DNA from 4 places in the Thalassolituus sp. UBA6592 genome. Region 1 is predicted to be linked to each of the others. Evidence: predicted binding sites of a transcription regulator. Region 1 holds the regulator's gene; each other region holds the start of a gene.

The links. Region 1 encodes FliA, which starts transcription of late flagellar genes. Its sites were predicted from a motif close to CTAAAGTTNNNNNNNNNNCNGCCGATA; they were not measured.
Region 2: B2Z72_RS14960 (flagellin) is a predicted target of FliA. The motif match lies at 3,335-3,361, and genes of this name have one in related genera.
Region 3: B2Z72_RS01745 (DUF5610 domain-containing protein) is a predicted target of FliA. The motif match lies at 2,197-2,223, and genes of this name have one in related genera.
Region 4: B2Z72_RS11905 (flagellar protein MotY) is a predicted target of FliA. The motif match lies at 2,034-2,060, and genes of this name have one in related genera.

The regions. Positions count from the first base shown of each region.
Region 1 covers NZ_DJIO01000066.1:4,493-10,372, forward strand. Annotated here, with positions in the region: gene flhA (flagellar biosynthesis protein FlhA) at 1-837, shown strand, start outside; gene flhF (flagellar biosynthesis protein FlhF) at 856-2,223, shown strand; gene B2Z72_RS06165 (MinD/ParA family protein) at 2,230-3,048, shown strand; gene B2Z72_RS06170 (RNA polymerase sigma factor FliA) at 3,078-3,809, shown strand; gene cheY (chemotaxis response regulator CheY) at 3,966-4,352, shown strand; gene B2Z72_RS06180 (protein phosphatase CheZ) at 4,368-5,153, shown strand; gene B2Z72_RS06185 (chemotaxis protein CheA) at 5,166-5,880, shown strand, end outside.
Region 2 covers NZ_DJIO01000148.1:13,691-19,570, forward strand. Annotated here, with positions in the region: gene pseI (pseudaminic acid synthase) at 1-366, shown strand, start outside; gene B2Z72_RS14950 (class I SAM-dependent methyltransferase) at 486-1,151, opposite strand; gene B2Z72_RS14955 (motility associated factor glycosyltransferase family protein) at 1,141-3,240, opposite strand; gene B2Z72_RS14960 (flagellin) at 3,448-5,688, shown strand; gene B2Z72_RS14965 (flagellar protein FlaG) at 5,755-5,880, shown strand, end outside.
Region 3 covers NZ_DJIO01000022.1:821-6,700, reverse strand. Annotated here, with positions in the region: gene B2Z72_RS01760 (MaoC family dehydratase) at 1-284, opposite strand, end outside; gene B2Z72_RS01755 (AraC family transcriptional regulator) at 465-1,502, shown strand; gene B2Z72_RS01750 (hypothetical protein) at 1,656-1,943, shown strand; gene B2Z72_RS01745 (DUF5610 domain-containing protein) at 2,258-3,322, shown strand; gene B2Z72_RS01740 (glutaredoxin family protein) at 3,442-3,699, shown strand; gene B2Z72_RS01735 (hypothetical protein) at 3,740-4,453, shown strand; gene B2Z72_RS01730 (ComEA family DNA-binding protein) at 4,553-4,819, opposite strand; partial or broken gene B2Z72_RS01725 (DNA topoisomerase) at 5,117-5,880, opposite strand, start outside.
Region 4 covers NZ_DJIO01000127.1:11,431-17,310, forward strand. Annotated here, with positions in the region: gene rnt (ribonuclease T) at 256-885, opposite strand; gene pyrC (dihydroorotase) at 918-1,955, opposite strand; gene B2Z72_RS11905 (flagellar protein MotY) at 2,174-3,076, shown strand; gene ribB (3,4-dihydroxy-2-butanone-4-phosphate synthase) at 3,103-3,798, opposite strand; FMN riboswitch at 3,930-4,090, opposite strand; gene B2Z72_RS11915 (thrombospondin type 3 repeat-containing protein) at 4,367-5,593, shown strand; gene B2Z72_RS11920 (hypothetical protein) at 5,624-5,880, shown strand, end outside.

The DNA.
Region 1 (5,880 bases):
ATGGGGGTAACGCTGGCGGAAGCTGAAATTTTTCCGGAACGGGAAATGGCCATTAATCCTGGTCAGGTGTTCGGCAAAATAGATGGTCAGCCAACCCGCGATCCGGCCTTTGGTTTAGATGCTTTCTGGATTGACGCAGATAAAAAAGATCGCGCGCAGACACTGGGCTATACCGTGGTGGATGCCAGTACGGTTGTGGCGACGCATTTAAATCAGAAACTGCAGCGTCATGCCCATGAGTTACTGGGCCACGAAGACGTGCAGAAACTGGTGGATATGCTGGCCAAGGCGTCGCCCAAACTGGCCGAAGAGCTGGTGCCAAATACCATCAATATCAGTCAGTTACTGGGTGTCCTGCAAAACCTGCTGCGTGAGCATGTGCCGATCCGCGATATGCGTTCAATTGCCGAGTCTTTGGCGAATTTTACCGGCCAGAGTCAAGATATTGCCGCCATGACCACTGTGGCACGTCTCTCCCTGAGCCGCATGATTGTACAGAACATCTTTGGTAACGAGGATCAGCTGGTTGTTATGACCCTGGATCCGTCGCTGGAACAGTTGTTGCTTAAGTCCTTACAACAGACATCGCAGCAGGGTCTCCAGAGCGGTCTGGTACTGGAGCCTGCCATGGCCGACACATTGCATCGTTCATTGGGCGAAGCAGTGCAGGCGCAGGAAGCGGCAGGACGTCCGGCGGTATTACTGGTAACCACTCAGCTGCGTCCGGCCATGGCACAGTTTGTACGTAACAGCATGGATCAGTTACACGTGCTGGCGTACCAGGAAATACCGGATAACAAAAGTATTACGATCGTCGCCAGTATCGGCGGCAAGTAAGCTCAGTGAGAAATCGATATGAAAGTTAAACGCTTCAGCGCGCCCAATATGCAACTTGCTCTGCGCCTGGTTTCTCAGGAGCTGGGAGCCGACGCGGTCATCCTTTCCAGTAAAAAAGTTGATGACGGTATCGAAGTAGTTGCCGCTCTGGATTATCAGTCTGAGCGGGATGCCAACAGTCCGGAAATTGAACGTCAGCTGCGTTTGCAGGCGGAGCTTGAGGAAGCTAAGCGTGCCTCGCGCGAAGAGCCGCAGCAGCGTCATCAGCGTAAAGAATTCGCCAGTCGTTCAGACGTCAGCAGTCGTGAAGGACTGGAAGCTGTGCTCAGCGGCCTGAAAAATGACAGCTACCAGGATACCCCGGTCCGCAAGCAGCCGCAGGAGCCTGTTGCACAACGTTCTGAGCCAGCCAAACGTCGTGAAACCGATCGCGACGAAAGCTGGTACAGCAATGCACTGGCACAGATGAGCGGCGAATTAAAAGAATTAAAAGACTGGCTGGTCAGTCATCAGGGCAGTGCCTGGGACAGCAGCCGGCCATTAACCTGGCAGCAGTCACAGCTATGGCAGCGCTGTCAGGATGTTGGTCTTGAACCGGCCTGGGCTGACCGGATTACCAGTCGTCTCGACAGCAATCTGGCATTGGACGATGCCTGGGAAAAGGCACTGAAACTGATTGCCACAGATATTCCGGTAGCGCCTTCCGGCATGCTCGACCGTGGCGGAATTTACGCGCTGGTCGGGCCGACCGGCGCCGGCAAAACCACAACCATTGGCAAGCTTGCGGCACAGTTTGTTATTCGCCATGGCAAAGAGTCGGTGGCGTTTGTCACCCTCGACAGCTATCGCGTTGCTGCGCATGATCAGCTGAAAACGTTTTCACGCCTGCTGGGTGTCGATCTGCACATAGTACCGCCGGGCCAGTCGGTAAATAAAATACTGGCCAAACTGCAGGATAAAAAGTTGGTTCTGGTGGATACCGCGGGTCTTGCCAGTCAGGACCCACATTTCACTGTGCAATTGTCTATGCTTAAAGAAGCAGGACCGCGCCTGAAAAAATTATTGGTGCTGCCACTGACCAGTCAGGGGCGCTGCCTGCAGGAAAATTTCGAACATTATAAAGCCATTGGTTTAACCGGTTGTGTTTACACAAAACTGGATGAGTGTTTCAGCCTTGGGCCGGCGCTCAGTATTTCAGCGTTAACACATTTACCGGTAGCGCTGGTAACCGATGGTCCGCACATTCCTGACGATGTGCATTATCCGGATGCAGATAAACTGGTGAAACTTGCCGAACAGATGGCGCGCATGGCGAGAACCCGCTGGCAGGCCGCTGAAGCGATGAGTCTCGCCAATCAGCAATCCGGCATTCAACATGGAGCATGAGAATTTATGGCTAGGCGTCCTGTTCAGGTAATTGCAGTTACCGGTGGCAAAGGCGGGGTTGGTAAAAGTAACGTTTCCGTAAATCTGGCGATTGCGCTGGCTGAAATGGGACGTCGTGTTGTGGTGCTTGATGCCGACCTCGGGCTGGCCAATATCGATATCCTGTTGGGTATCAGTGCCAATAAAACCATTGAAAATGTGCTCAGGGGTGAATGCGATCTGCGCGAAGTGATGGTGAAAGGACCAGGCGGTATCCGTATTGTTCCGGCATCATCCGGCACGCAGAAATTATCCCAGCTGAATTCCATGGAGCACGCCGGGCTGATTCAGGCGTTCAGTGATCTTGGTGATGACATTGATGTATTGATTGTGGATACCGCTGCCGGTATTTCCGATACGGTACTCAGCTTTGTGCGTGCATCCCAGGAAGTGATTATGGTGGTCACCGACGAGCCTACCTCTATCACTGACGCTTATGCCCAGATTAAATTGCTGAACCGCGACTATGGCATGTTCCGTTTCCGCATCGTGGCAAATATGGTGCGTACACCGCAGGAAGGAACAGCTCTGTTTGCTAAACTGACAAAAGTAACGGACCGTTTTCTGGAAGTGGCGCTGCAGTATGTTGGCGCGATTCCGCAGGACGATGCCGTTAAGCGCGCTGTGCAGCGTCAGAAAGCGGTAATTGAAGCCTATCCGCGGGCGAAAGCGTCGACTGCTTTCCGTGCGCTGGCTAAAAAAGTGGATGCCTGGCCGCTGCCTTCTTCGCCGCGCGGACATCTGGAATTTTTCGTGGACCGTCTGGTGCAGGAAGTCGGTGCATGAGTCTGGGTAACCAATAAACCGGGTCACCAATGCTTGCAGGAAGTTCATTAGTGTATTCAGACGTACAGAACCAGGATTTTGATCAGCTTGTCCGCCAACACGCCACACTGGTGAAGCGCATTGCTCACCATATGCTGGGGCGGTTGCCTGATAGTGTGCAGCTGGATGATCTGATACAGGCCGGTATGATTGGTCTGCTGGAAGCGTCACGTAAGTACGATGGCGGTAAAGGCGCCAGTTTTGAAACCTATGCCGGTATCCGTATCCGCGGTGCCATGCTGGATGAAATCCGTCGTGGCGACTGGGCTCCGCGATCCGTGCATCGTAATTTCCGCCGTATCAGTGATGCCATCAAACAGATTGAAAGTGAAAAAGGCCGTGATGCCGAAGATGCGGAAGTCGCCGGGTTTCTCGGCATTTCCCAGGACGAGTATCACAGTATTCTGAAAGACAGCGCCGGCTGTCGCCTGTTCAGTTTTGAAGAGGTACTGGAAAAAAGTGATTCCGGCTTCGATATCTTTGAAGACGATTCGCCAGATCCGCTTGATGGCATTGAGCGCGACTCATTCCAGACACAACTGGCAGAAGCCATTAAAACGCTGCCAGAACGCGAACAGCTGGTGCTGGCGCTCTACTATGACGAAGAGCTCAACCTCAAAGAAATTGGCGCTGTACTGGGCGTCAGTGAGTCCCGCGTCAGTCAACTTCACAGTCAGGCGGCCCACCGTCTGCGTGCCCGCCTTGGTGGCTGGATCTCCTGATCCGGCCCGGTTGATTATTTTATAAACAGGCCCGTATGAGGCCTGCTGCACAAAACATCATCCTTCATTACCAGTTTCTGGATAAAGCGATAACTGCGTCTACAATAAATCTTAGGAACGGCTTGGAATATACAGAGTCGATTACTGGAGGTCGTTTTGGACAAAAACATGAAAATTCTCGTTGTTGATGACTTTTCAACCATGAGACGAATCGTAAAGAACCTGCTGCGTGACCTGGGCTTCACTAATACCCAGGAGGCCGATGACGGTCTGACAGCATTGCCAATGTTACAGAATGGGGATTTCGACTTCCTGGTAACAGACTGGAACATGCCGGGTATGACCGGGCTTGATCTGCTCAAAAAAGTTCGTGCGGACGACAGGCTTAAAACCCTGCCGGTGCTGATGGTTACGGCCGAAGCCAAGCGTGATCAGATTGTTGCTGCAGCTCAGGCCGGCGTGAACGGCTACGTGGTGAAACCTTTTACCGCGGCAGTGCTGAAAGAAAAGATCGACAAGATCTTTGAACGCGTCGAAGGATAACAGGAAGGCGACCTGATGGCCGGAATCAACAAAGACCGTGAGTCCGATATCGTCAGCGTAGGCGCAGAAATCCGTGATCTTGCCCAAAGCATGCTCAGGGAAGTCGAGCGCGGGGAATACGGTAAAGCCGTCGCCCTTGTTAACGACCTGAATCAGGTCCGGGACCGTACGCTGTATCAAGAAATTGGTCATCTGACCCGTGCTTTGCACGAGTCGATAAAAAATCTGAACGTCGACACCGTCGGTGCAGCTTCAGAAATCGACAGTACGACCGATAAACTGGAATACGTGCTGGAAATGACTGATAAGTCGGCCAACCGCACCATGGATCTCGCTGACGCTGGCATGCCGCTGGCCAGCGATATTCATGATCGGGCGTTGCACTTGTCATCGCAATGGCAACGGTTCCTGAATAAAGAGCTGAAGCCGGATGAATTCCGTGCCCTCAGCAAAGATATCAACCTGTTTCTGGCTGACAGTGCAGAGCAGTCAGAGACTTTGAAAGGGCAGTTATCCGATATTGTTCTGGCCCAGGATTTTCAGGATCTTACCGGTCAGGTCATTCATAAGGTAGCGGCTCTGGTACGCGACGTTGAAGGTCGCCTGGTGCAGTTGGTGGCCATGGCCGGCAAGGTCGATTCGCTCACAGGAATTACTCATGCTTACCCTGAGGTTGAGCCTGAGAAGCCAGATGATGGCGCAAACATAGCTGCGGAAGGACCGCAGATTGATAAATCCAGTAATGACGTAGTTGCCAGCCAGGATGATGTTGATGACTTACTGTCCAGTCTTGGTTTTTAAAGGAGCTAACGGATGAGTTTCGATGCTGATGAAGAGATTCTGCAGGACTTTCTGGTCGAGGCCGGAGAAATCCTTGAGCTGCTCTCTGAACAACTGGTCGATCTTGAACAGCGTCCCGATGATAACGATCTGCTGAACGCCATTTTCCGTGGATTCCATACGGTAAAAGGTGGCGCAGGCTTCCTGCAACTGAATCCGCTGGTGAACTGCTGCCACGCGGCAGAGAACGTGTTCGATACACTGCGCAACGGTAACCGCCGGGTAACGTCCGATCTGATGGACGTGGTGTTACAGGCGTTAGACAGTGTTAACGAAATGTTTGAAAGCGTACGCTCAGGCGCGTCACCTGATGATGCAGACCCTGAGTTAATCGAGCGCCTGCATCAGCTTGCCCTGCCGGAATCAGAAGATGAAGCGGTGGCAGCTGAAGTGGCCGCTGAAGAGCCGGCTGAAGAAGAAGCGGTTGCAGAAGAGCCCTTGGCAGAGGATAGCGCCTCCGATGATCTGTTCGATGTTCCTGCCGGATCTTCTGCAGCAGACAACAGCGACATCACCGATGATGAGTTCGAGCAACTGCTGGATGCACTGGATGACGGTCAGCCTGCAGCGCCTCCGGCTGCGGAAGCGCCGGCAGCTGCGCCGCCCGCGGCAATGGATGACGACGATCTGTTTGATATGGGCGGTGACAGCACTGCTGCATCGGATGATGAAATAACCGAAGATGAAT
Region 2 (5,880 bases), on a different contig from region 1:
TGTATCATAGAAAAACACTTTACTCTGGACCGTCAGGGTGGCGGGCCGGATGACAGTTTTTCACTGGAACCTGCCGACCTTAATCAATTATGTCGCGATGTGAAAGCCGCCTGGGCTGCTTTGGGTACGGTAAATTATGGAACCAAATCCAGCGAGTCTGCCAACGTTAAGTTCCGTCGCTCGCTGTATTTTGTCCGTGATATGAAAGCAGGCGATATTATTGATGCATCCTGTGTGCGCAGCGTCCGGCCTGGCTTTGGTCTGGCGCCAAAGTATCTCGATAAAATTATCGGGCAGGCGGTTCTTGTTGATGTTATGGCTGCCAGCCCGGTGACCAGTGACAGCGTTGTTCTTACGACCGATTAAACGGCAGATAAAAGCATAATTTCATCATTGCTGAAGGCATATGCCGGGCCGATAGCCGTTTGTCTGGAACAGCGTTAAACCCTCTGACGTTAGCTCAGAGGGCCCGCTATTCGCCTTGATTATAACTCGGGATACGGATCTTCTTCTTTGTGTAAAAGAGTGAGTGCGACACGCTCATTAGCATCGGCAGAAAAGTATTCTGAGGAATGGCTGAAACTTTTTTTGGCGATGGTGTGGTAGTGACCCGCAGCCGTAAAGAAATCTCCATACTGGGATTTGTATGAATATATACCTTCTTTATGGTGGTACTTTCTTTTGTGGCGTACCGGTGGGTCGAAATCCATAATGGCCAGTCGACCGCTGGGTTTCAGGACGCGATCGGCTTCGGCGACTACTTTGTAGATGTCTTTACGGTCGACCAGATAGAGACAAAAGCCGATAAATATCAGATCGAATGTTTCATCGCCAAAGTCCAGCTGGCTGGCGATACCAACGGTCAGCGACAATGATGGATCGGCTTTCATACCATCAGCAACCGCTGCTGCTGACGGGTCGACACCATACCCTTGCGCACCTGTACGCTCACAGATCGTACTCAGCTTCGATGCATTTCCGCAGCCGACTTCCAGAACCCTCGCAGGGGACGAATCCTCAGTGTAATGACTGAGAATAATTTCAACATCAGGAAATATTTCATCCCGGGTCAGTACGGCGGCATTGCGCTGATACCACTGGTCGCCTTCGGATTCGAGGAATATATCTGCCTGATTTACTTTATTGTTCATGTTCCATCTCCCTGATGATTACCTTATCTTTCCATAATTCATAATCCGGTTCTGGCTGCGAAATGGTCAGCTTCAGCCTGGGGTCATCATCACTGTTACAGTCTTTGATGTAATTTTTCAGATGCTCAGGCAAGGTTTTGATCAGAAAGCCGAAGTATTGCTTAAAGTTTTCCGTGTACAGGCTCAGTTTTTTTTCTGATTCAATCTGTTTGCTCAGCGCGTAGAAGTTATACAACCAGAACCAGATCGTGCCACGGATAAAGGTATTCATCACCGCTGTTTTACTGTCCCGGTTGTTGATGGCGACCTGATTGATTTTAAACAGGCTGCTTTCAATGCTGTCCAGGTCCGGCTGCATATTTTCCACAATGGCGGTAATTTCTGTGCACATCTGACTGATGGTGCGGATGATTTCTTTCTTCAGTTTATCCTGCGCTTTCCGTCCGATTTTACGGCTGTCGTTTTTCAGGCTGTCAAACAGCATAAACTCAGGCGCTTCCTGACGTTGTGACAGCAGCTCAGCCATTCCATCTTCTGTCATTTCAGTCGTACCAATGATGGTTACGCCCTGCGACAGGTTGATAACGTCTTTACGCCCGGACAGCATGATTTTGCGCTCTGCGTGCGTTTTCGCCGTGAAATAGAATGGGGTGGTGTATATGTCACCACGAACGTTGGTTTCAACTTTATAGGTTTCGGCTGTCATTTTGCGTTTGAACTCGGCAAACATGTCGGCCTGTTCTTCTTCGCTGTAAAACGCTGATGCCGAGTGGGTCTGGCCTGGGTCAGCAAAGCCAAAGTCCAGGCCAACCAGAAATACATCCGGCAGATTCAGGTCCAGGGCGATGGCCAGTGCGGCGTTACCGGCACTGGGCGTTGCATCGGCAATGGTGTCATCGCTGGCCAGCAGTTTGCCGTAGCTGGATTCGCTCTTCAGATAAATCAGACCATCATTGAAGTGGTTGAAAACCAAAGGACTGATCTGTGCGGCACCAATGATGTTAATCTTCTTCGATTTGTCCTGGGGAATAATAGAAACAGCCTGATAGGTAATATAGTCAGACTCCAGAATCACCATAGCATCAGGATAAATATCATTTTTCGCCAGCGAGTGGCCGGCACTTTCGGCACAGAGGATGGTGATTTTGTCTCTGTGCTGTTTGATCAGATCAATGTATTTGTCCAGCGACGGGCCGTTACCACAGACGAGTGTGATTTTAGGTGTGTCATGCAGATCCGGCCTTGGCATCACGCGGATACCTTTCGACAGGTTGTGCAGTACATGGTTGAGCTGGTTCACTTCGTCGTCGTAGTAGCCCCAGACGTTCAGATAAGGCTCAATTTCACGGTTCAGCCGGCGAGCGACTTTGGTGTAGAAGGGGTCTGCGCGATGAACATAGAAAACTGTCTGGATAGGCATGAATGGCACGTTAAGGCAGATGTGATTCCATACCCCGCCAAAGGCGTTATGCACGCGTTTTTCTTCATCCAGTTCCGCTGTATCGCCAACTGACAGCACAAATGAGCGGTCATCCGCCTGCAGGTAAGGCGTGATCAGGGCTTCCCAGTCAGTGACATACAGGCTGGCCATGAAATAGTCGGGGTTGTGTTCCACGACAACCACATGCCGCACATCACGGATGTTCAGAAATTCTGTGATGTGCTGGCCAATACCTGAGCCGAGAAACACCACTTGCGGCAGGCTGTGACGGAATCCGTACGGGCGGGCATTACCCTTGTGAGCACCAACCGACTCCAGATATTCAGCCAGCAGACCATGGGAATAGCGGAAGTGGTGTAGCTCGTTGGCATAGGTATGGCGCAACGGGTGGTTCATCTTGCCAGGAGCAAAAGCGTCAGAAAACTGTTGCGCTTCATTGCTGTTAAAGGCCTGTGTCTGTGCCGGATAGATCAGCTCGCCGTTTTGCAGCAGGTTCACTTCCAGCGATTCAGAATCGAGATTGAGCTGCAGTTCAGTCAGTCTGCGGTTAGTACAGAAGCTGTGAATAGAAGGGAAGTAGCGTTCAAAGAACTTCATATTCTTCTGTTTACGGTCCTGCAGGCTCTGGGCGAGCTGGTTAGCATCCATTATCTGTTCCCGATTGTTTTCTGTCGTTTCAAAGGGAAAAAGCAATGCCTGTGCCAGTGGATGACAGCACATTTCGATTCATACGAAAAAATTTCTAAAGGTTTTACGCAAGGGGCCGTTAAAGACCATGACAGAGTTATTTGACGGTGCCAGAACCACTAAACGCAGGGTGATGGCTGTCTGACATGTAGGTACAGGAGAAAAACCATGCCTCAAATTATTAACACCAACATCGCATCTCTGAATGCTCAGCGAAATCTGGATAAATCCCAGAGCGCTAACCAGACTGCCCTGCAGCGTCTCTCCTCCGGCCTGCGTATCAACAGCGCCAAAGACGATGCTGCGGGTCTGGCAATTTCAACCCGTTTTACTTCTCAGATTAAAGGTCTGAACGTTGCTGTACGTAACGCCGGTGACGGTATTGCGCTGGCGCAGACTGCTGAAGGTGCACTGGGTTCTATGAACGACAACCTGCAGCGTATCCGTGAACTGGCGGTACAGTCTGCTAACGCCACCAACTCCGACGTTGACCGTGAAGCACTGCAGGCTGAGGTTGATCAGCTGGTTGCTGAGATCTCACGTACAGCTGACGAGACTGACTTCAACGGCCGTAAACTGCTGGATGGTTCTTTCTCTGCGACCTTCCAGATTGGTGCGAACGCTGGTCAGACTGTGGATGTATCCATTGCTGAACTGACTGCTGACAAGCTGGGTGCTTCGGATGCAGCGGGTGTATCCGCCCGTGGTACAGACTTCGGTATTTCTAACGGTGACCTGGTGATCAACGGTCAGGCGATCGGTCCTTCTGTGTCCGGTGATGACTCTAAATCGACTATCGCTTCTTCTGCCTCCGGCATCGCGATTGCGGCAGCGATTAACCGTTCTTCTGACGAGACCGGTGTAACAGCTTTTGCTGACGCCACTGCAGTGAATGGTTCTTCCATGTCTGCAACCGGTGCGAGCACTGCAGCTACCATCGAAATCAACAACGTATCGATTACACTGCAGGCGACTGCTAACAGTAATGACGTTGAAATGGCGGCCACCCGTCAGTCTGTTATTGCAGCGATTAACGCTGTGTCTGATCAGACCGGTGTTGTTGCTTCCGATGGTGGTAATGAAAACGGCGTTATTCTGACTGCGGAAGATGGCCGTAACATCGTACTGGAAGGTACTGGTGGTAACCTGACAACTGCATTTGGTCTGGCAACAGCCACTACCACTGCAGGTGCTTCTTCTTCCAGCCTCAGCGGTACTACCGCGGGTGTTTACGAAGGTGGTTACACACTGATCGCCGACGGTGATACCAAGTCCATCGACATTGATGGTGGTTATGGTACCGGTACCGGTGACCTGGAGAACTCAGGTCTGACCCGTGGCAGCTATGATCCTTCTGTTGCGGTTTACACCAACGAAGCTCAGACCTCCAGTGCTGCAGGTACAGGTACTACTGCTGCCACCCTGGCAATTGCTGAAGGTGACCTGGTGATCAACGGTACTACCATTTCGGCTTCCAGCTCTGTGGATGATACCGCGTCCGATACCACGTCGAACTCTTCTGATGGTTCTGCATCCGGTATTGCGATCGCAGCGGCGATCAACCGCAGCACCGAACAGACTGGTGTGACTGCAACCGTGAATGAAACCGTGCTGGTAGGTACTACCGGTGCCGCTCCGACCACGGCAGCCACTCAGGGTACTACCCTGGCAATCGCGATCAACAACGTTGATATCGGTACTGTTGTGTCTCAGGGCGATATCGATAAGGACCGTCAGTCCACTATCGATGCGATCAACGCCAAATCCGGTCAGACCGGTGTTACCGCCGAAGACAACGGTGAGGGTATCACCCTGCGTGCAGCCGATGGCCGTAACATTTCTGTTGCGATCGGTGGTACTGCCGCCGCTATCGAAACCGGTGGTGCATTCGGTCTGGATGCTGACGTAGAGGGTATTGGTCAGGCTTCTGTGGCGACTACTCTGTCTGCTTTCGCAACCTCTGCGGAAACTGTTTACAGTAGTGTTCGTCTGGAATCTGCTTCTACCATCACAATCGAAGCTGGTTCTTCCGGTAAGAGTGGTCTGGATGATTCCGGCTTCACTCTGGGCGAATTCGGCGGTGGTGAAGATGGTCAGTTCCTGGTGGATATTGATATCTCTACTTTCGAAGGTGCGACAGCAGCTCTGACTGCAGTGGATAACGCCATTGCTCAGGTTGCATCGCAACGGGCTGACCTCGGTGCGATTCAGAACCGTATGGAATCTACAGTGAGTAACCTGCAGATTACTTCTGAAAACCTGAATTCTGCGAACTCACGTATTCAGGATGCTGACTTCGCCGCAGAAACTGCTGAGCTGTCACGTACTCAGGTACTGCAGCAGGCTGGTATCTCGGTACTGGCTCAGGCCAACGCGTCTGGTCAGCAGGTTCTGTCCCTCCTGGGATAACAGCGGGCTGATGGGGGAAGCTAGCCTTCCCCCGGCTGCTTAACTGAGGAACCAGAGAGGTGATTTATGAGTGAGCTGAAACTGAACGTTATCGATAAACCAGCTGTATCACCTTCAGTTGCGAAAGAAGTATCCGGCTCTGCCAACGATATTTCCGTCGCTGATGCTAAGAGCGGTAAGCAATTGCCGTCC
Region 3 (5,880 bases), on a different contig from region 1:
GGCAGCGGAAAGTCTTTGTGCAGCAGCAGTTCCATATGCAGTGGGAACGCCAGAATATGAGGGTAGGTAACGGGCAGGAATGGGCTGTTGTCGGCAAATCCGCACAGCGCAGCATATTGCTTAACTTTTGCAGATCTGCAGCCATTGATTCGTAACTGAGCTTCCAGCGCAGGAAAGGGCTGCGTACCAGGTCTGCTGCGCGCCAGCAAAGCGCGCAGGTACTGGCTGGTGATGGCAGGCTGGTCTGAAAATCGCAGAATCTGCAGATCGCTGGAATGGCTCATTATTGTGAATCCCTGTCGTTAACTTCTGCTGGCGGGTTTATGGCTGTCATCTTTGCCTGTTACGGATGCGCTGCCTTTGGCTGCTGGCTGTTGCAATTGTGGCGCTGCGGTCAATTGCATTTGCACTGCGGGCGCTATCTGGCAGAATTTGCGATCTCACCTCAGGAATAACAATAATTTATGTCTGGTGGAATGTCAGAACTCCGGGATTCCGGAGTCATGCTGCAGATGGCCTATCAGGCCATGGTCCGGATGGGCCTCGACGCTGATGCTGTGCTGAAACGTCTGGGGGTCTCGCCGCAGATACTGGCCGATCGTCACATGCGTACCCCTCACGGCGCCCAGGCTCTGTTCTGGCAGGTGCTGGAGGAGGTCAGTGGGGATGCGGACATCGGCCTGCATCTGGGCGAACATATGCCTGTGTATACCGGGCAGGTACTGCAGTATCTTTATCTTTCCAGTGCTACGTTTGGCGATGGGCTGAACCGGGTGCTTAACTATCAGCGGCTGCTGTCGGATGCCACGCAGGCAACCATTGAGCAGGACGACGACTGCGCCTGCATCATTGTTGATTCCAGTGACGGGCTGACTGGCCAGTTGCGGCATCTGAACGAATGCCTGATGCTGGCGCTGATCACTTTCTTCCGTTACGTCACAGACGATGCTTTCCGCCCGGCTGCCATCTGGTTCAAACATCCTGCACCTGAACCGGCACAGACGGGAAGTACTGAGCACGAGCGTGTGTTTGCTTGTCCGGTGCAGTTTTCGCAGCCGGAAAACCGTCTGTTTTTTTCCCGCGATCTGCTCGATCTGCCGTCATCTCATGCCGAACCTGAATTGCTGCGACTGCATGAAAAGCTGGCCAGTGAACACGTTGCCAAACTCGAACGGCAGGATGTTGTCAGCCGGGTCTACCGGGTGTTTGGTGAAATACTGGAGAGTGGCGAAGTCAGCCTGGAGTGTGTTGCAGACCGTCTGGACATTAAAGCCAGAACGCTGCGCTCTCGACTGGCAGAAGCGGGCACCAGTTTTAACAGTCTGCTGGCCGACTACCGCTGTACTCTGGCCAAACGTCTGCTGGCGGCAACGGACGAAACCATCGATGAAATTGTCTACCTCACCGGTTTCTCTGAACCCAGTACTTTTTACCGGGCATTCAAACGCTGGACGGGACAAACACCGGTGGAATACCGCAATCAGCGCCGTACCAGCGATTGATTGGTGTTGGGAGCGGGATGACAGGGCAGAATTTGTCCGAATTGATTCTTATCGATCACTAAAGTGTTTATTTTTTGATCTTTTCAGCGTATTCCGTATGGGTCATGGTAGTTGGGTGAACCATATTCAGGACGATGAACCGGGAGAAATCGCATGGGACAGAATCAAAAGCTTGCTTTGATACAACCGCTGGTGACTCATTGGCTGCAACAACAGGATTATGGTAACTGGCGCCGGGATCTGGCCGATGCCGGCATCATGGATCTGGAAGAAGCCATGGCCCTGTCGCAGGAAGCCCTGACGGTTGCCTGGCGTACCATGAAGACGCTGGAATTGCTCAATGCCGATGCTGACCACATCATGCGCTCCATTGATGAGCACAAGCTGTGCTGGCAGGTGGACCTGGACTACGATTATCGTCACGGCGTGATCTGTTACTGACGCTTTCTGCCTGTCAGTAGGTGATGGCAGCGGGTTCAGGTAGCCTGTGTTGCTGGTCTGTGTGCCATTAGCGTGACACAGTCTGTGCGCCCGCTGAGAGTAAGGCTCGCGGGCCTGAAGATACTGCGTCGTTCTCCGTTCTTTGCTGAATGGCACTGGCTGAGAGGAACTGGCTGAGAGGAACTGGCTGAGTGGTTTTGAGAGAGTGGTACTGAGAGAGTGGTACTGAGAGAGATAGCGCAGTGATTTTTTCCTTCAGTTTTCGTTTCAGCCGCCGATAACAGTCATCAGCCCCGCAACGACGGAGACCCGCTATGTCTGTCAATCTTCATCCTTCACAGTTTTTCCCATCCGCAAACCGTCAAAGCCCGTCTGTGCGACCGGAAGTGAACAACCCTGGCACGCAGCAGGGGCGTGAGGCGAATGGCAACGATAAAACCAAATCTGTAGCCAGCTCTGGCCCGGTGACCCTTGGGCCGCGACAGTCCGCAGAAGAGACCGCCGCTAATATTCTTAATCACGTACAGCGCGGTCTGCAGCAGCTGAAAGCCGGGGGCGCCGACGCAGAACGTTTGCAGCAGCGTCTGGATGCTGCCCGTGAGGGGATTGAAAAAGGCTACAAAGATGCCACCGCCATGCTGAAAGATATGGGCATGCTGGATGACGATATGAAAGCCGGTATTGCCGACAGTCGCAGTCTGGTTGACGAGGGGCTCAGTAAGCTGGAGAACAGTCTGACAGCGTCGCCGGCGCAGGCGGTTGCCGGGCGCGAATCCGCGTCACTCAGCAATACTCTGACGCTGCAGGTGATTACCCGCGACGGCGACCGGGTAAACGTCAGTTTCTCTCAATCTGCTGCCGCAGCATCTTCCTGGAATGACAGAGTCTCAGCTACCGCGTTTGCTGCAGATTCTGAGTGGCAGATGGATGTGCAGGGCTCTCTGGATGAGGGGGAACAGAAAGCGCTGGCCGGACTGATGAAAGATGTTCAGTCGCTGAGCGAGCAGTTTTTTAATGGCGATATCGGTCAGGCACTGAAAAGCGCGGGCGAGCTGGGCTTTGCCGGTGATGAACTGGCAGCCATGAGTCTGCAGCTGACGCAGACCAGCGTCACTGCTTCGAGCCGCTATTATCAGCCGCAGAAACCAACGTTACCAACCCCGGAACTGGAAAGTCTCAAGGCGCCACTGGCGTCTTATGTCGATCAATATACGTCGGCGCTGGAAAAGCTTGGTATTTTTCAGCAGCCGCAATCCATGGTCAGCGAGCTGGTCCATCAGCTGGCCGGCGAAGATGAGCGTATGGCAGCCTGGGATGAGTTTCATCAGGGGCTGAATACATTGCTGGATAAATCCATGGCGTCTGTCTCCGGTCAGTAGTGTCATCGCTGGCACAGCAAAAATATCATCGTGGCGTTGCGGGGATTATTGCCGCAGCGCTTGTCGGTAACTGACATCACGTTATACTTTGCCCACACGCATAAAGCTCAGGACGTATTATGGCTCTTGTTCTGCTGGGTACCGAAGGCTGCCACCTGTGTGAACAGGCACAGGCGCTTCTTCTGAATCTCAACGGAAAAATTCCCTGTAACCTTTATCTCGAAGATATCGCGGAATCAGAAGACATGGTTGCGCGTTATGGTGAGCGTATACCTGTCTTAAAATACGAAGCAGAAGAAGGTGACATGGCTGGGCCGGAAATTGACTGGCCATTTTCTGAGCAGGATGTTCTTCGTTTTATCCAAAAAATCGCGTAAATACACGTCAGGATACTGATCAGACCTTAAGGAAATTCTCATGAAAAAAGCGACTCCTCTGCTGCTGGCAGCGATGCTGGGTCTTCACGGTTGCGCCAGCAGCCCGCTGTCTCCGACCGGTGAAGCGGTTTATTACGCGCTGCAGACCGATACCACACTGAGAGCCTGGGCAGATGCCTGTTCTGACGTCAGTGCCCGTGCTGGTCAGGCGGCTTTTACCGCAGAGAAGAACTGGTGGAAACGTAACGGAGCTATGGTGGAGGGGGCGGATTTCGGTCTTGCTTACGACATTATCAACGTCACCGATACCCGTGTGGAAACCGGAGCACGTGTTGCCATGGCATTGACCTGGCAGGTGGTGGAAACCGCAGAAGCCGAAGTGAATGATATGTTGGCCAGCGCCAGCAACAAAGAAGATCTGTGTCTGCGCGTGCTGGATCAATACAACGAAGGTCAGCGTGATCTGCGCGGCGATGATAAGGTCTATCAGTCTCTGGTGGATTTGCAGCGTCGCAGTCAGCAGCAGGGCGAAGATCTGGAAATCAAACGGGCAGCGGTTTCAGTCGAAGCCGGTAAAGAATACGGGCGCTCGTTTTACGTGGTTGAGAAAATGGCTAAGCGCAACGGTTGTTCAGGTGCCGAAGTGCATCTGCTGAAAAATGCCTGGCCTCACGAAGTGTATGATGCCAGCTGTCCGGATGGCAGTTATCTGCTGATGCGCTGTGAGTGGGGTAATTGCCTTATCGCGGATTGATATTCGCGGAGCTGTAACAAAAAGAGCCGCTATAGCGGCTCTTTTTATTTGAGAGCATGCTCTCTGTTTTCTGCATTTTCTTTCTCTGTCCCTTTTGATTTATTCCAGTGCCAGCAGATCGCGGTTTTTATCCAGAATTGCAGTACCAATTCCTTTTACCGATTTCAGATCGTCGAGGGATTTAAAATTACCGTTTTCGTTACGGTACTGAATGATGGCTTCTGCTTTTGCTTTACCTATGCCGTTTAAGGCCGCCAGCTGTTCTGCCGTCGCCGTGTTGAGGTTAATCTGACCTGGCTCTGCAGCAAATGTCAGAGTGCTCAGGGCAAGACCGGCAGCAAGAATAATCGCTTTAATTCCTTTCATTTTTTATGTTCTCCATTCCGTTAAAGGAGTAAACAAAATAACAATGAAACGATCGAACTATAATCCGTAACAAGTACGAATTATAAAAAAACAGACTCATTCCAGAGTATTAAAAATATAAGGATTTCAATGGGTTATGGTCTATCAGGCCAAATAAATGGCCCCAGCGAAAAAGGCCTCATCGAAAAAAGACTGAATGAAAAATACCCAAATAAAAAGACCCCAATGAAAAAGACCTGATTCTTTGACGGAATCAGGCCTTTCGGTTCAGACGATATGCCGGAGCAGGCGTGGAAATTAATCCGCTTTTTTAGCTTTCGCCTTAGGCTTGGCTTTCGCCTTCGGTGCTGCTTTGGCTTTAGGCTCCGCTTTTTTCTTTTCCTGAACGTCCCACTTGCCGTCATTGAAATACGCTGACCAGCCGCTGGCTTTGCCTTCGGCATTTTCGGTCATCACATATTGCTCTTTGGTTTTCCGGCTGTAGCGGATAATAGCCGGATTACCGTCGCTGTCTTCCCTTGGGGCATCCAGCAGGAAATGATATTTCTCTGGCAGTACGGCCTGATACGGAATCAGTTCCTGTACCAGTGGGGCACGGGTTTCGCGTTTTTTCGGAAACTGGCTGGCAGCCAGGAACAGGCCGGTAGCACCATCACGCAGAACATAGGTGTCATCCACTTTCTGACACTTAAGTTCCGGCATCGGGATAGGGTCCATTTTCGGCGGCGCAGCTTCGCCGTTTTTCAGCAGTTTGCGGGTGTTCTTACATTCACTGTTGGTACAGCCAAAGTATTTACCAAAACGGCCGGACTTCAGCTGCATTTCACTGCCGCATTTATCACATTCCAGCGTCGGGCCGTCGTAGCCTTTGATTTTGAAATGTCCGGTTTCTACTTCGTAGCCGTTACAGTCCGGGTTGTTACCGCAGATATGCACTTTGCGGGTTTCATCCAGCAGATAGCTTTCCATGGCGCTGTCACAGATCGGGCAACGGCGTTTGTCCATCAGGCGACGGCTTTCGGCTTCTTCATCTTCATCTGCGGAGATGGCTTCATCACCGG
Region 4 (5,880 bases), on a different contig from region 1:
GCGCTGACGTTGATGGAACCCCCAGGCCGCCATATAGCGAACGGGTTGTGCATTCTATCCTAAAAACGACACCTGAAAAGCCCACAGCGGTAACTGTGGTTTTATACAAAATACCGGTTTGTATTGATAAGTCACACAACAGACTGTTGCACGCGGAATTGCGGCACCGGTAAGGAGTGTAGTTAAGTGGTGCAGTTGGCCAGAAAACAAAAAAAAGCCGCATCAGCGGCTTTTACAGCGTTCGCTTGAAAACACTCAGTCGTCGTCTTCTGCCGGTGCAAGATTCAGCGGCCAGCCGCCGAGATCTTTGTAGCGGTTGACGATAAAACAGAACAGCTCAGCGGTTTTGTAGGTGTCGTACTCGGCACTGTGGGCGGCACTGTTGTCGAAGTCGATGCCGGCGATTTTGCAGCTTTTGGCCAGAACCGTATGGCCCAGGGCAATGGCTGAAATCGAGGCAGTATCGAACGATGAAAACGGATGGAAAGGATCGCGTTTTATATCGTTACGATCAACCGCAGCGCGTAAAAAACCGTGGTCAAAATGTGCGTTGTGACCGACCAGAACCGCACGGTTACAGTCGTTGGATTTGATTTCACGGCGTACGGTCTGGAACATTTCGGTCAGTACGTCGATTTCAAATTCGGCATCACGTTCCGGGTCAAACGGATCAATGCCGGTAAAATCCAGCGCTTCCTTTTCCAGATTGGCACCATCGAACGGATGCACATTGGCACTCATGGTTTCGTGTGGATGCAGGTAACCGTCGTCATCCATACGCAGGGTGACCATGGCAATTTCCAGCAGGGCATCGGTGTCGGCATTAAAGCCACCGGTTTCAACGTCAACAACCACGGGTAAAAAGCCGCGGAAGCGTTGGGCCATCAATGATTTTTCCTGTTTCTCTTCGCTCACGCTTAATACTCCAGTTTCCAGCGCAGAGTTTCACCGGCCCGTAATGGCACGATAATGTCTTTGCCAAACGGCATTTCGGATGGCGCCTGCCAGCCTTCTTTCACCAGGGTGATTTCATCGCTGTTACGCGCCAGGCCATAGAAGTCCGGGCCATTGAAGCTGGCGAAAGCTTCGAGTTTATCGAGTGCGCTGAGATCTTCAAAAATTTCGGCGTACAGTTCGATGGCGGCGTAGGCGGAGAAACAACCGGCACAGCCACAGGCGTTTTCTTTTGCCCCTTTGGCGTGTGGTGCACTGTCGGTACCCAGGAAGAACTTATGATTCCCGCTGGCGACAGCATCCTGTAATGCCTGTTGGTGAATATTGCGCTTCAGTACCGGCAGACAGTAGAGGTGCGGTTTGATGCCACCGACCAGCATGTGGTTGCGGTTATACGCCAGGTGCTGAGGCGTAATTGTCGCGCCGATATTCTCGCCCTGGCTCATAACAAACTCAGCGGCATCTTTGGTGGTGATGTGTTCAACCACGACTTTAAGCTGCGGATGACGGCTGACCAGTGGCGCCAGAATGGTATCGAGGAAGGCTTTTTCACGATCAAAGATATCGACGTGATTGTGGGTAACCTCACCGTGTACCAGCAGTGGCATATCGTTTTCCGCCAGCGCGGCAGCGACGTCATCCAGCTTGCCGAGGTCAGTAACACCGGATGCTGAGTTGGTGGTGGCGCCGGCCGGATACAGTTTTACCGCGAACACACGGCCAGTTTCTTTGGCTTCGCGGATCATGTCGGCAGTGGTGTTATCGGTGAGATACAGCACCATCAGGGGGTCAAAATTAAGGCCCTGAGGTACGCGGGATAAAATACGGTCACGGTATTCCAGTGCCTGTTCCGCGTTCATCACCGGCGGCTGCAGGTTCGGCATAATGATCGCCCGTTTCATGACCCGGGCTGTTGCAGGCACCGTGTGCTGCAGGACGGCACCATCGCGTACGTGCAGGTGCCAGTCATCAGGGCGGGTTATGGTCAGACGATCAGTCATATTGCTCAACCTTTGGCTATTCTGAATAAGTTGCGCGCATTGTACCGGAATCTGCGCCGGAATAGGCATGCCAGCGCCCTTAATTTTCCCGGCCGCTGGCCGATACAGAGGCAACGGGCTGTCAGTTCACCACTGCTGGCAGCCAAAAGCAGCAGGCCGGGCATTCTGTTCCGGGACTATGAGCTATCCAGAGCGATGACCCATTCAAGATTATGAATATGTGGCGATTTTTACTTCTGACCCTGATTTCTCCGCTGACGCTGGCGGATGGCCCGCTGGAATACGGCAGCAGTGTCGGGGACACACGCTGGACAATAAGTGGTTCAGTATTTGATTGCAGCTTCGGCCAGGAAATACCGGATTACGGTCGCGGCGTGTTTTATCACCAGGCCGGAGAGGACGTAACCTTCCGCCTTGAAACAGACCGCAATCTGATGGATTACAGTCAGGCGCGGGTGTCGATTCTGCCGCCACCATGGCAGCCGTCAGGCAAAACCGAAAAACTGGGAACAGCGCGTATCCGCGATGAAACACCAAACCTGTCGCTGGACGAAGAACGCACCAATCAGTTTATGCATGCATTACTGGAAGGGAAGTGGCCAGCCATCAGCCACCGTACCTATTATGATCCCAACCGCTATGTTCAGGTGCACCTGTCAGCATCCGGATTTATGGACTACTACCGCCAGTATATGGAGTGCGTAAAGCAGCTGTTGCCGATGAATTTCGGTCAGATTGCGCGTTCCAAAGTACTGTTCGGCAGTGGTGAGGAAATGATTGATAAGCGCGATATGGCAGTGCTGGATCGCATTGTGTTCTACATAAAAAACGATCCCAGGGTGTTTGCTGTCTACCTCGACGGGCATTCCGACAACGTCGGTCGCCGCTACGATAACCGTCAGACCTCCAAGGCCCGGGTGGAAGATGTGGAACGCTATTTCATTAAACAGGGGATTAATCCGGAGATGATTACGACCCGTTTTCACGGCGACCGTTACCCCATCGCCAGCAATGCCACCGCGGCCGGGCGCGCGCAGAACCGTCGTGTCACCATTCGTCTGGAACAGCGGGCGGATATGGAAATTCCACCGGAGCTGATGTTCCGGCCCTCAGCGCGTTAAACGTGTGGGCCGGAATGTCTGCTGGTTCAGAGATCCTTGATCTGACGGTAATAGACGATGTCTTCGATGGTCAGTACCGGCATATCGTGCCGCTCACCAAAGGCAATGATTTCCGGCGTTTTGGCCATGGAGCCATCAACGTTGGTCACTTCACACAGAACGCCTGATTTCGACAGGCCCGCCAGTCTCATCAGATCCACGGTGCCTTCGGTATGGCCACGGCGTTCCATCACCCCACGGCTGCGGGCACGCAGCGGAAACACATGGCCAGGTCTGGCCAGATCGGAGGCCTTTGAACCTTCAGCGACCGCGGTTTTAATGGTCGTGACCCGGTCGGCCGCGGAGACGCCGGTGGTAACGCCATGCTTAGCTTCGATGGATACGGTAAAAGCCGTCTGATTAGCGCTTTCATTGTTCACCACCATCGGCGGCAACTGCAGGTGATCGGCGGTTTCGTCCGGCAGGCACAGGCAGACAATGCCGCTGCCTTCGCGGATCATCAGCGCCATTTGCGCCGGGGTCAGGTGATCGGTGGAAAAGATCAGGTCACCTTCGTTTTCGCGGTCTTCATCATCCAGCAGCAACACGCCGCCGCCATTGCGGAGCGTTGTTAATGCCTGTTCGACACGTTCGACTGGGGACTGTTTAAGCAGTGAATGATCACTGACTGAGGTCAGCGCAGGTTCAGGTGATAAAGCGGCCAGAGAGTTGGTCTGATTCATGGTCATACTCCAGAGAAAACATGAATCAGGGCTGATAGCAGGAGGGCCAGCACAAGAACTGTACCGGCAAACAACAGACGCGCAGCTGTAACCGGCAGCAACGCTGACCGGCGACAGGTGTTTTGCATGTCGCTTATCCTCTTTCATCCGGACTGTAACCGTCGGCTCTGGCATCTGACCAGATCTGCTGACCCCGCCATGATCAACACAGCAGGCGCTCGTGGGCTTGTGCTGCGTTCTCACGCCTGCACCTACCACCGGTGGGGAATTTCGCCCCGCCCTGAGAATAAACGGCTGTGATTAACAGACCGTGCCGCCAGTTTAAAAAGAGCGTGATAAATCAATCAAGATGGCCAGCTGGAACAGCCTGGTGCACATGACAATGAAGGCAGAAGTCTGATTGGCAACATGGTGTAGGTAGTATTCATTCCAGTGTGCTTACAAAGCTGCCAAACGGGGCGTAATTTGACTAATACTGTCTTAATTCTGAGGTAGTATGGCGATGTAATAACCTGGGTTGATCATGGAATTGGACACGAGATGTCTGATCAGAACGTAAGGAAATGCTATGACCTTTAATATTAAGCCCCGCACTGCGTTGGCTGTGGCAGTAACCAGTTTTCTGCTGACTGCCTGTGGAGGTGGCGGTTCATCTTCTTCCGGTGACACGCCGCAGCCCAACGACCCGCCAACACCAGACGAGCCAGTAACCCCGGATGAGCCTCAGGTACCTGATGAGCCTTCGTTAACCAGCGTATCAGGTGCCGGTGTTAAAGGCCCCCTGGCCAATGCTGATGTCGCTCTCTATACCCTGGATCTTGCTGCCACGGATTTGCGCGGCGATACGATCAGCACAGCATCCACCGGACCGAATTCATTTATTCAGGGACTGACCCTGCCGGAAGGCTATGCCGGTCAGCAATTGTTGCTGGTGATCAGTGCCAATGATGGCACGACGGACATCAATACAGGCGCTGCGCCCATCATTACGTCACTGACCAATGTCATTTCCGCGGATGCGATTATTGCTGGCAATGATGTGTACGCGACACCTCTGACGACCATGGCTGTAGAGCTGGCAACGGCAAAAGCTGACAGCACGTCAGCCCCTTACAGCGGCAACGGTGACGGTGAGCTGTCAGCGGCTGAGTTCACCTCGGCGTTGCAGATTGCTGCCGGGCAGGTTAAGTCAACTCTCGGCTTTGGCCTCAACAGCGATTTCGATATTTACACAGCTGTGCCTATGGTGACGTCTGACACAACAGACATCGCGTCACAAACCTCCGTGGTTCAGTATCGCCAGGCGATCGAGTCTCTGGCGGTGGTGATCAATGATCTGTCAACCAATGTGCTTGGGGGCACTTCAAGCTCAGATGATGTACTTGCTGCGCTGGTTGATGACCTGACTGACGGCACAATTGATGGTCAGTCCGAAGACGGTGATGTCGAAATCTTCACCGACGTTGAATCCAGTGAACTGCAGGACTCAGTGACCCAGGATGTTTCGAATATGACGGTGCCCGGAACCACCACCACGATTGCGGATATCGCTTCCTTAGTTGAGGAAGAAACAAGCTCCACGGGCGTTGATGATCCGGGCACTTTACCAACGGTGACACCAGGAACCGGGGTGGCCGTTTCAGATATCGACGGTGACGGCATTGCCGACGGCGCCGATAACTGCCCGACAATAGCAAACGCCGATCAGGCAGACAGTAACAGTGACGGTATTGGCGATGTCTGTTCAGGCATGGTCTGGAATGAAAGCAACTGGAATCAGAGTAACTGGCAGTAACCAGTAACGGATTATAAAGCGGAGATTATTATGAACTTTACCAAGATAGCAGCAGGAGCAGCGTTACTCTCAGCAGTGGTCGTTGCTCAGGCAGATACCGTAGACAGTGGTGCAATGACCACGTTTACAGCGGGCTCACCGGCGCTGGCAGAGGATGTTAACGGTAACTTTACTGCCATCACAACCGCGGTAGATGATAACGCTACCGATATCGGTACCAATGCAGCAGCGATCGCCGACAATGCCTCAGATATAGCAGATAACGCTGCTGGTGTTAGCACCAATGC